DNA from 2 places in the Ruegeria sp. CH8 genome. Region 1 is predicted to be linked to the other one. Evidence: riboswitches for the same ligand, from Rfam matches in the RefSeq annotation. Region 1 holds a riboswitch; the other holds the start of a gene.
What was found. Region 1 has a riboswitch for thiamine pyrophosphate ahead of thiD (bifunctional hydroxymethylpyrimidine kinase/phosphomethylpyrimidine kinase). Riboswitches for the same ligand answer to the same signal wherever they lie in the genome.

Region 1 (3,659 bases):
CGCCGAAGACAACCAGAACGCCGTAACCATCCGCGTGTTCCAGGGTGAGCGGGAAATGGCCGCGGACAACAAGATCCTGGGCCAGTTCAACCTCGAAAATATCCCGCCTGCACCGCGCGGTATGCCTCAGATCGAGGTGACTTTTGACATCGACGCCAACGGCATTGTCTCGGTTTCGGCCAAGGACAAAGGCACCGGCAAAGAGCAGAAGATCACCATTCAAGCTTCGGGCGGTCTGTCCGACGAGGACATCGACAAGATGGTCAAAGACGCCGAAGAGAACGCGGAAGCCGACAAGGAACGCCGCGAGCTGGTCGACGCCAAGAACCAGGCGGAAAGCCTCATCCATTCGACCGAGAAGTCGATGGAAGAGCATGCCGACAAGGTCGACCCGACCACCATCGAAGCCATCGAGCTGGCGATTGCCGCGCTGAAGGACGAGCTGGAAACCGAAAATGCCGACAAGATCAAATCCGGCATCCAGAACGTCACCGAAGCAGCCATGAAGCTGGGTGAGGCCATCTACAAGGCGCAAGCCGAAGAGGGCGAGGATGAGCCTGCTGCAGCCGATGCCGCGCCGGGTGATGACGATATTGTCGACGCCGAGTTTGAAGATCTGGACGACGACAAACGTAAGTAACGGGTAACCGGGCCAATTTGGGCCGGTCCGGTTGCCGGGCCGGCCCGATTACGTTGAGGCAGAAGGAAATACTGATGTCAAAACGCGACTACTATGATGTGCTCGGTGTTACAAAGGGCGCATCGGCGGACGAGATCAAGAAGGGCTTTCGCAAGAAGGCCAAGGAATTGCATCCCGACCGCAACAAAGACAACCCGGATGCCGAGGCGCAGTTCAAGGAAGCGAACGAAGCCTACGACGTGCTGCGCGATGCCGATAAAAAGGCTGCTTATGACCGCTTCGGTCATGCTGCCTTTGAAAACGGCATGGGTGGCGGCGGCGGCCGTCCCGGTGGCGGCTTTGGGCAGGGCGATTTCTCCAGCGCATTCTCGGACGTGTTCGACGATTTGTTCGGCGATTTCATGGGCGGCCAGCGCGGTGGTGCTGGTGGCGGACGTCGCGCTGCGCGCGGGTCCGATCTGCGCTATAACCTGCGCGTGTCTTTGGAAGAAGCCTTCTCGGGCCTGCAAAAAACCATCAGTGTTCCTGCGGCCGTAGCCTGTTCCGCCTGTGACGGTACAGGCGCCGAAGGTGGCGTGGAGCCGACCACGTGCCCGACCTGTTCGGGTATGGGCAAGGTCCGCGCGCAACAGGGTTTCTTCACCGTTGAGCGCACCTGTCCGACTTGTTCGGGACTGGGTCAGATCATCAAGAACCCCTGCAAGTCCTGCAACGGTGCTGGCCGTGTTGAAAAAGAGCGTGCCCTGTCTGTGAACATCCCCGCCGGTGTTGAAACCGGCACTCGCATTCGTTTGGCGGGCGAGGGTGAAGCCGGGATGCGCGGTGGCCCTCCGGGCGATCTCTATATCTTTGTTGAAGTTTCCGACCACAAGCTGTTCGAACGTGACAGCGTGAACCTGTATTGCCGTGTGCCTGTCAGCATGGCCAAGGCAGCGCTGGGCGGATCGATTGAAGTTCCGACCATCGACGGTGGTCGTGGCCGCGTGCAGATACCGGCAGGCAGCCAGTCTGGTCGCCAGATGCGCCTGCGCGGCAAGGGTATGCCTGCTCTGCGCGGTGGTGGCGTCGGTGACATGTTCATTGAGTTGGCTGTGGAAACCCCGGTCAATCTGACCAACCGACAAAAGGAACTGCTGCGGGAATTCGACGATTTGGGTGAGGATAACCATCCGGAATCCAAAAGCTTTTTCTCGTCCGTCAAGTCGTTTTGGGACGGTATGAAGGGCTAGATTCCTACGCCCATGATTATCAAAGAAGAGCCGGTCAAATGTGGCCGGCTTTTTCAATTCATAAGTCCAGATTGACTACAGCCTGCGCCAAAATTGGCCCTTGATTCCCCGGACAACCCCTGAGATTGTCCGCCCAACCGTTGGGGTGCCTCGATCAAGGGGCTGAGAGGCGTGAATGCGCTAACCCATCGAACCTGATCCGGGCAATACCGGCGTAGGGAACGGTCTAACATACACAGACGTTTTCCATGCTGCGTTGCCCATTGATGATGGAGCAACGATATGGCGCATATTGCCCTGACTATTGCGGGCTCGGACAGCGGCGGCGGGGCCGGGATACAGGCCGACCTCAAGGCAATGTCCGCTTTGGGCGTGTACGGCGCCAGCGTGATCACGGCGGTGACGGCTCAGAATACCCGGGCCGTGACTGCGGTGCATGGGATCCCGCTGGATGTGGTTTCTGCCCAGATCGAAGCGGTTCTGACCGATCTAGATGTCGGCGCGATCAAGATCGGAATGCTGGCAACGCCGGAAATCATACAGACGGTTGCGGAGGCTATTACCGGGTTTGAAGGCCCCGTGGTGCTGGACCCGGTGATGGTTGCCAAATCCGGTGATGCTTTGTTGGCGCAAGACGCGGTGCAGACTTTGCGCGACGTCCTTCTACCGCGCGCCACCTTGTTGACCCCGAACCTGCCTGAAGCCGCCTGTCTGTTGGGTGATGCCGAAGCTGCGACACCTGACCAGATGATCGCGCAGGGGCGGGCCTTGTGTTGGTCGGGCGCAGGTTCGGTTTTGATGAAAGGGGGGCATGGACGCGGGGACGTCTGTCACGACCTGCTGGTTGATGCCTCGGGCCTGGTGGCCGAGTACACCGCCCCCCGACGCGAGACACGGAACACGCATGGCACAGGGTGCACCTTGTCGTCGTCGATTGCGGCGGGGCTGGCGCAGGGGCTCGGCCTGACCAACGCCGTTGCGCAAGCGCATGAATACCTGCAGGGGGCGATCGCCTTGGCGGACGGTCTGATGATCGGGCGGGGTCACGGACCTGTGCATCACTTCCACCGGGTCTGGTCCGCATGACGGTCTGGTCGGTCATAGGGTCAGGCGTGGCCGGTTTGGCCGTTGCGAGCGAGCTTGTCTCGCGCGGGGCCAAGGTTCAGGTATTTGATCCCGCTGGCCCTCCGGGGCCGCATGGGTGTTCGTGGTGGGCGGGCGGTATGCTGGCCCCGTGGTGTGAGTATGAAAACGCCGAGGAGCCGGTTTTGCGGTTGGGTCAGATTGCGCAGGACTGGTGGGCAGCGCGCACTCGGGTAGAACAGCGAGGAACGCTGGTTGTAGCCAATCCGCGCGACTTGCCTGATCTGCGCCGATTTGCTCGTCGGACCGAGGGGTACAGTGAAGTCGAGCAATCCAATATCGCTGAATTAGAGCCTGATCTTCACGGATTCACCAAAGGTCTCCATTTCACGAAAGAAGCCCATCTGGACCCACGCCAAGCCTTGCGGGACCTTCATAGGCAACTGTTGGATCATGGTGCTGAATTCCACCCTAAGCTCGCTCCATCGCGTCTTGAAAATGCTATCGATTGCCGGGGTTTGCACGCCCGTGAGGTGCTGCACGATCTGCGAGGTGTAAAGGGTGAGATGTTGGTGATCCGTTGCCCGGACGTGACATTGACGCGGCCCGTGCGTCTGCTGCACCCAAGGATGCCGCTTTACATCGTGCCACGCGGCGACAGTGTTTACATGCTGGGCGCGACGATGATCGAAAGCGAGGATAGCAGC
Region 2 (3,659 bases), on a different contig from region 1:
TCAGGCAGCTATAGAAGAGTTCGGTCAAACCGCGCGACGGGTGAACGGAAATGTTCGAGGCACGCTGCGACTTGGCACCATTGTTGATCCGAACTTCATACGCCTTGGCGCTTTTTTGGCGGCCCTCGTGGATGGGTATCCCGACCTGCAAACAAAGCTTGTGCATGGTATAAGCGGTGATGTCGTTGGGCGCCTGATCAGTGGGGAAGTGGATGTAGGTTTTGTTCTGGGTGATCTTGATAGCTATGAAACCGGCGATCAGGATCAAACAGACTCGGTGTTTTTCCAACGGGAACTCACCAAATTTACTTACCGCGTTATAGCTCCAACAGGTTGGGGGAAACGTGTCTTAGGCAAGGATTGGCTGGACCTGGCTGCTCTGCCTTGGATTGGCACGCCGAAGAAATCTGTGCACCACCGGCTGCTGGAGAAAATCTACGCGGATCTTGATTGCCAGCCGCAGGCAGTCTGTCTTGTTGATCAGGAGCCATCAATGCTGGCCATGGTACGATCGGGTATTGGACTGAGCCTGTGCCGAGAATCGATAGCGCTTGAGGAAATGCAGTCACGCGGACTTGTGATATCGGATAGAGTCAAAATTGAAACTTCCCTTCGGTTTGTAACGCTTGCTTCGAAAAAAATGGAACCAAACGTTGTCGCTGCATTCGACGCCCTCAGCGCAACGTGGAACTAACCTTGCTTCTTTAACCGCTGACCGTGACCCTTGCTCTGGTCGCACGTAGCCGGGCTTGGACGGTAAGTCGGTTCATGCCTTCCTGGGCAATTTCAAAGGGTGCAAGTATGACCGCCCGGTCGTTGTCCTTAGCTGGATATGCCTGCAAAACGGGTTGTCTTTTGGTTAGTTCCCGCCTAGTCAGGGCCTCACCTCGGGGTGCGTGGTGTGGCCACGCTGAGATGCCTTTGGCGAACCCGTTGAACCTGAACCGGCTAGAACCGGCGGAGGGAAAGGTGACGGTTTCATCCATCCTTGCCCTCTCGCCGCAATGGAGGATGACATGAAACATCTGATGATTGCTGCGGGAATCCTGAGTGCAACCACGGCTATGGCGGCCGATAAACCTCAGTTGACCGTGTATACCTATGACAGCTTTGTCTCGGACTGGGGCCCCGGCCCGCAGGTGAAAGAGGCGTTTGAGTCGGTCTGTGACTGCGAGCTGAACCTTGTCGGCGTCGAGGACGGCGCGGCACTGTTGTCGCGTATCCGGTTGGAGGGTGAAAACTCGGACGCCGACGTGGTGCTGGGCCTGGACACCAACCTGATCACTGCGGCCAAGGAAACCGGCCTGTTTGCGCCCAGCTCGGTCAGCGCCGAATACACGCTGCCGATCGAATGGAAGGATGAGGTGTTCGCGCCTTATGACTGGGGCTATTTCGCCTTTGTTCATAACGCCGATGCAGCAGCGCCTGCGAATTTCCGCGAACTGGCCGAGGGTGACACCAAGATCATCATTCAGGACCCGCGCTCCTCGACCCCCGGTCTGGGGCTGCTTTTGTGGGTGCAGGCGGCTTATGGCGATGAAGCGGCGGATATCTGGGCTGGTCTGGCCGACAATATCGTGACTGTAACCAAAGGCTGGTCCGAGGCATATGGCCTGTTTCTGGAAGGTGAGGCCGACATGGTTCTCAGCTACACCACATCGCCCGCCTATCACCTGATTGCCGAGGAAGACGCCAGCAAAGCGGCGGCCGCCTTTGACGAAGGCCACTATATGCAGGTCGAGGTTGCGGCAAAGCTGGCCGGGACCGATCAACCAGAACTGGCGGATCAGTTCCTTGAGTTTATGGTCTCGGACGCGTTCCAGCAGATCATTCCAACTACCAACTGGATGTATCCGGCGGTGACCCCGGTAGCCGGTCTGCCCGAAGGGTTCGACACGCTGATTCAGCCGGAAAAATCCCTGCTGTATTCTCCGGATGAGGCCGCCAAAGTGCGGGATCAGGCGCTTGCGGAATGGCTGAGCGCGCTCAGCCAGTAAGCCCCTGGCCGGGCGTTGGCGCGGCGGCTTTTGTGGCCGCGCTTATATTGGGGACCCTTGCCGCTGTTGCCCTGCGGGCTGACGCGGCGGGCGGTTTCGGCCCGGCGGATTGGGCCGCCCTGCGGTTCACGCTTGTGCAGGCGGTTTTGTCGGCCCTGTTCAGTGCGGCGCTGGCGGTTCCGGTGGCGCGGGCACTGGCCCGACGGCGGTTTCCGGGGCGACGGGCGCTGATCGCGCTATTGGGCGCGCCCTTTATTCTGCCGGTCATCGTGGCGATCCTCGGGTTGTTGCAGGTCTTTGGCCGCGCAGGGTGGATTTCGGACCTTTTGAGTTTTTTCGGCCTGCCGCCGATGCGGATCTACGGGTTGCACGGTGTTGTACTGGCGCATGTGTTCTTCAACCTGCCGCTGGCCACACGGTTGATCCTGCAGGCGTGGCAGGAAATCCCCGCTGAACGTTTTCGACTGGCCGCGCAGCTGGGCTGTGACGGGATGGCGATGTTCCGTCTTATCGAGCTGCCGATGCTTAGACGCATCCTGCCGGGTGTGCTGGCCGTGATCTTCGCCATCTGTCTGACCAGTTTTGCAGTCGCCCTGACCCTGGGCGGAGGGCCACGGGCAACGACGATTGAACTCGCGATCTATCAATCCTTTACCTACGATTTCGATCTTGGCCGGGCGGCGTTGTTGTCCGCCTTGCAACTGGCCCTGACGGCTGCAGCTGCACTGGCCGCCCTGAAGTTTTCGCGCGGGGATGGGTTCGGGGCAGGGCTGGACCGGGCCATCCGCCGCTGGGACGGCGGCGCGCCCGTGCTTGATACGTTCTGGATATTGGCGGCGGCTGCGTTTCTGCTGCTGCCTTTGGCGGCGGTGGTGATTTCGGGGCTCTCTGGATTGTTTGAGATGCCCACGCAGGTACTCCGCGCCGCGCTGACCTCGGTTCTGGTGGCTACGGCCAGCACGGTTGTTTTGTTGGTGTTGGCGCTGCCCATGGCCATGGCCGTTGCAACCGGTCGGTACGGGATCGTCGAACTTAGCGGCATTCTGGGGCTGGCGGCGTCGCCCTTGGTGATCGGGACCGGCCTGTTCATCCTGATCCGTCCGGTGGCCAATCCCACCACACTGGCGCTGCCAGTCACGGCGCTGGTGAACGCGGTCATGGCGCTGCCCTTCGCCCTGCGCATTCTGGTGCCTGCCGCGCGCGACGTGGTCACCCGACATGGGCGGCTGGCGCTGTCACTGGACATGGACAAAACGACCTTTTTCACCCGCATTCTGCTGCCTCGAATGCGTCCGCAAATCCGCTTTGCCGCAGGCCTTGCGGCCGCGCTGTCGATGGGAGATCTCGGCGTGATTGCTTTGTTTGCGGACCCCCAGATTGCGACCCTGCCGCTGCAGATTTACCGGCTGATGGGAGCTTACCAGATGCAGGCGGCAGCCGGGGCGGCGCTTTTGCTTTTAATGCTGTCAATGGGCGCTTTCTGGCTTTTGGATCGCGGAGGGCGATTGCATGCTGAAACTTGACCGCTGCGTCATTGAAAATGGTGGTTTCGCCTTGCGGGCCGATTTTACAATCGAGGCCGGGGTCAGTGTTGCCATCGTCGGCCCTTCGGGGGCGGGCAAGTCCACATTGCTTGAGGCAATCGCCGGGTTTCGCGATCTC

Region 2: linked by a shared signal. The riboswitch ahead of thiB (thiamine ABC transporter substrate binding subunit) and the one ahead of thiD (bifunctional hydroxymethylpyrimidine kinase/phosphomethylpyrimidine kinase) in region 1 are both predicted to bind thiamine pyrophosphate.

The regions. Positions count from the first base shown of each region.
Region 1 covers NZ_JBQFQR010000011.1:108,798-112,456, forward strand. The annotation lists gene dnaK (molecular chaperone DnaK) at 1-640, shown strand, start outside; gene dnaJ (molecular chaperone DnaJ) at 715-1,869, shown strand; TPP riboswitch at 2,001-2,107, shown strand; gene thiD (bifunctional hydroxymethylpyrimidine kinase/phosphomethylpyrimidine kinase) at 2,152-2,955, shown strand; gene ACR0ER_RS13965 (FAD-dependent oxidoreductase) at 2,952-3,659, shown strand, end outside.
Region 2 covers NZ_JBQFQR010000057.1:1,759-5,417, reverse strand. The annotation lists gene ACR0ER_RS25335 (LysR family transcriptional regulator) at 1-694, shown strand, start outside; TPP riboswitch at 879-984, shown strand; gene thiB (thiamine ABC transporter substrate binding subunit) at 1,017-1,997, shown strand; gene ACR0ER_RS25325 (thiamine/thiamine pyrophosphate ABC transporter permease ThiP) at 1,973-3,520, shown strand; gene ACR0ER_RS25320 (thiamine ABC transporter ATP-binding protein) at 3,507-3,659, shown strand, end outside.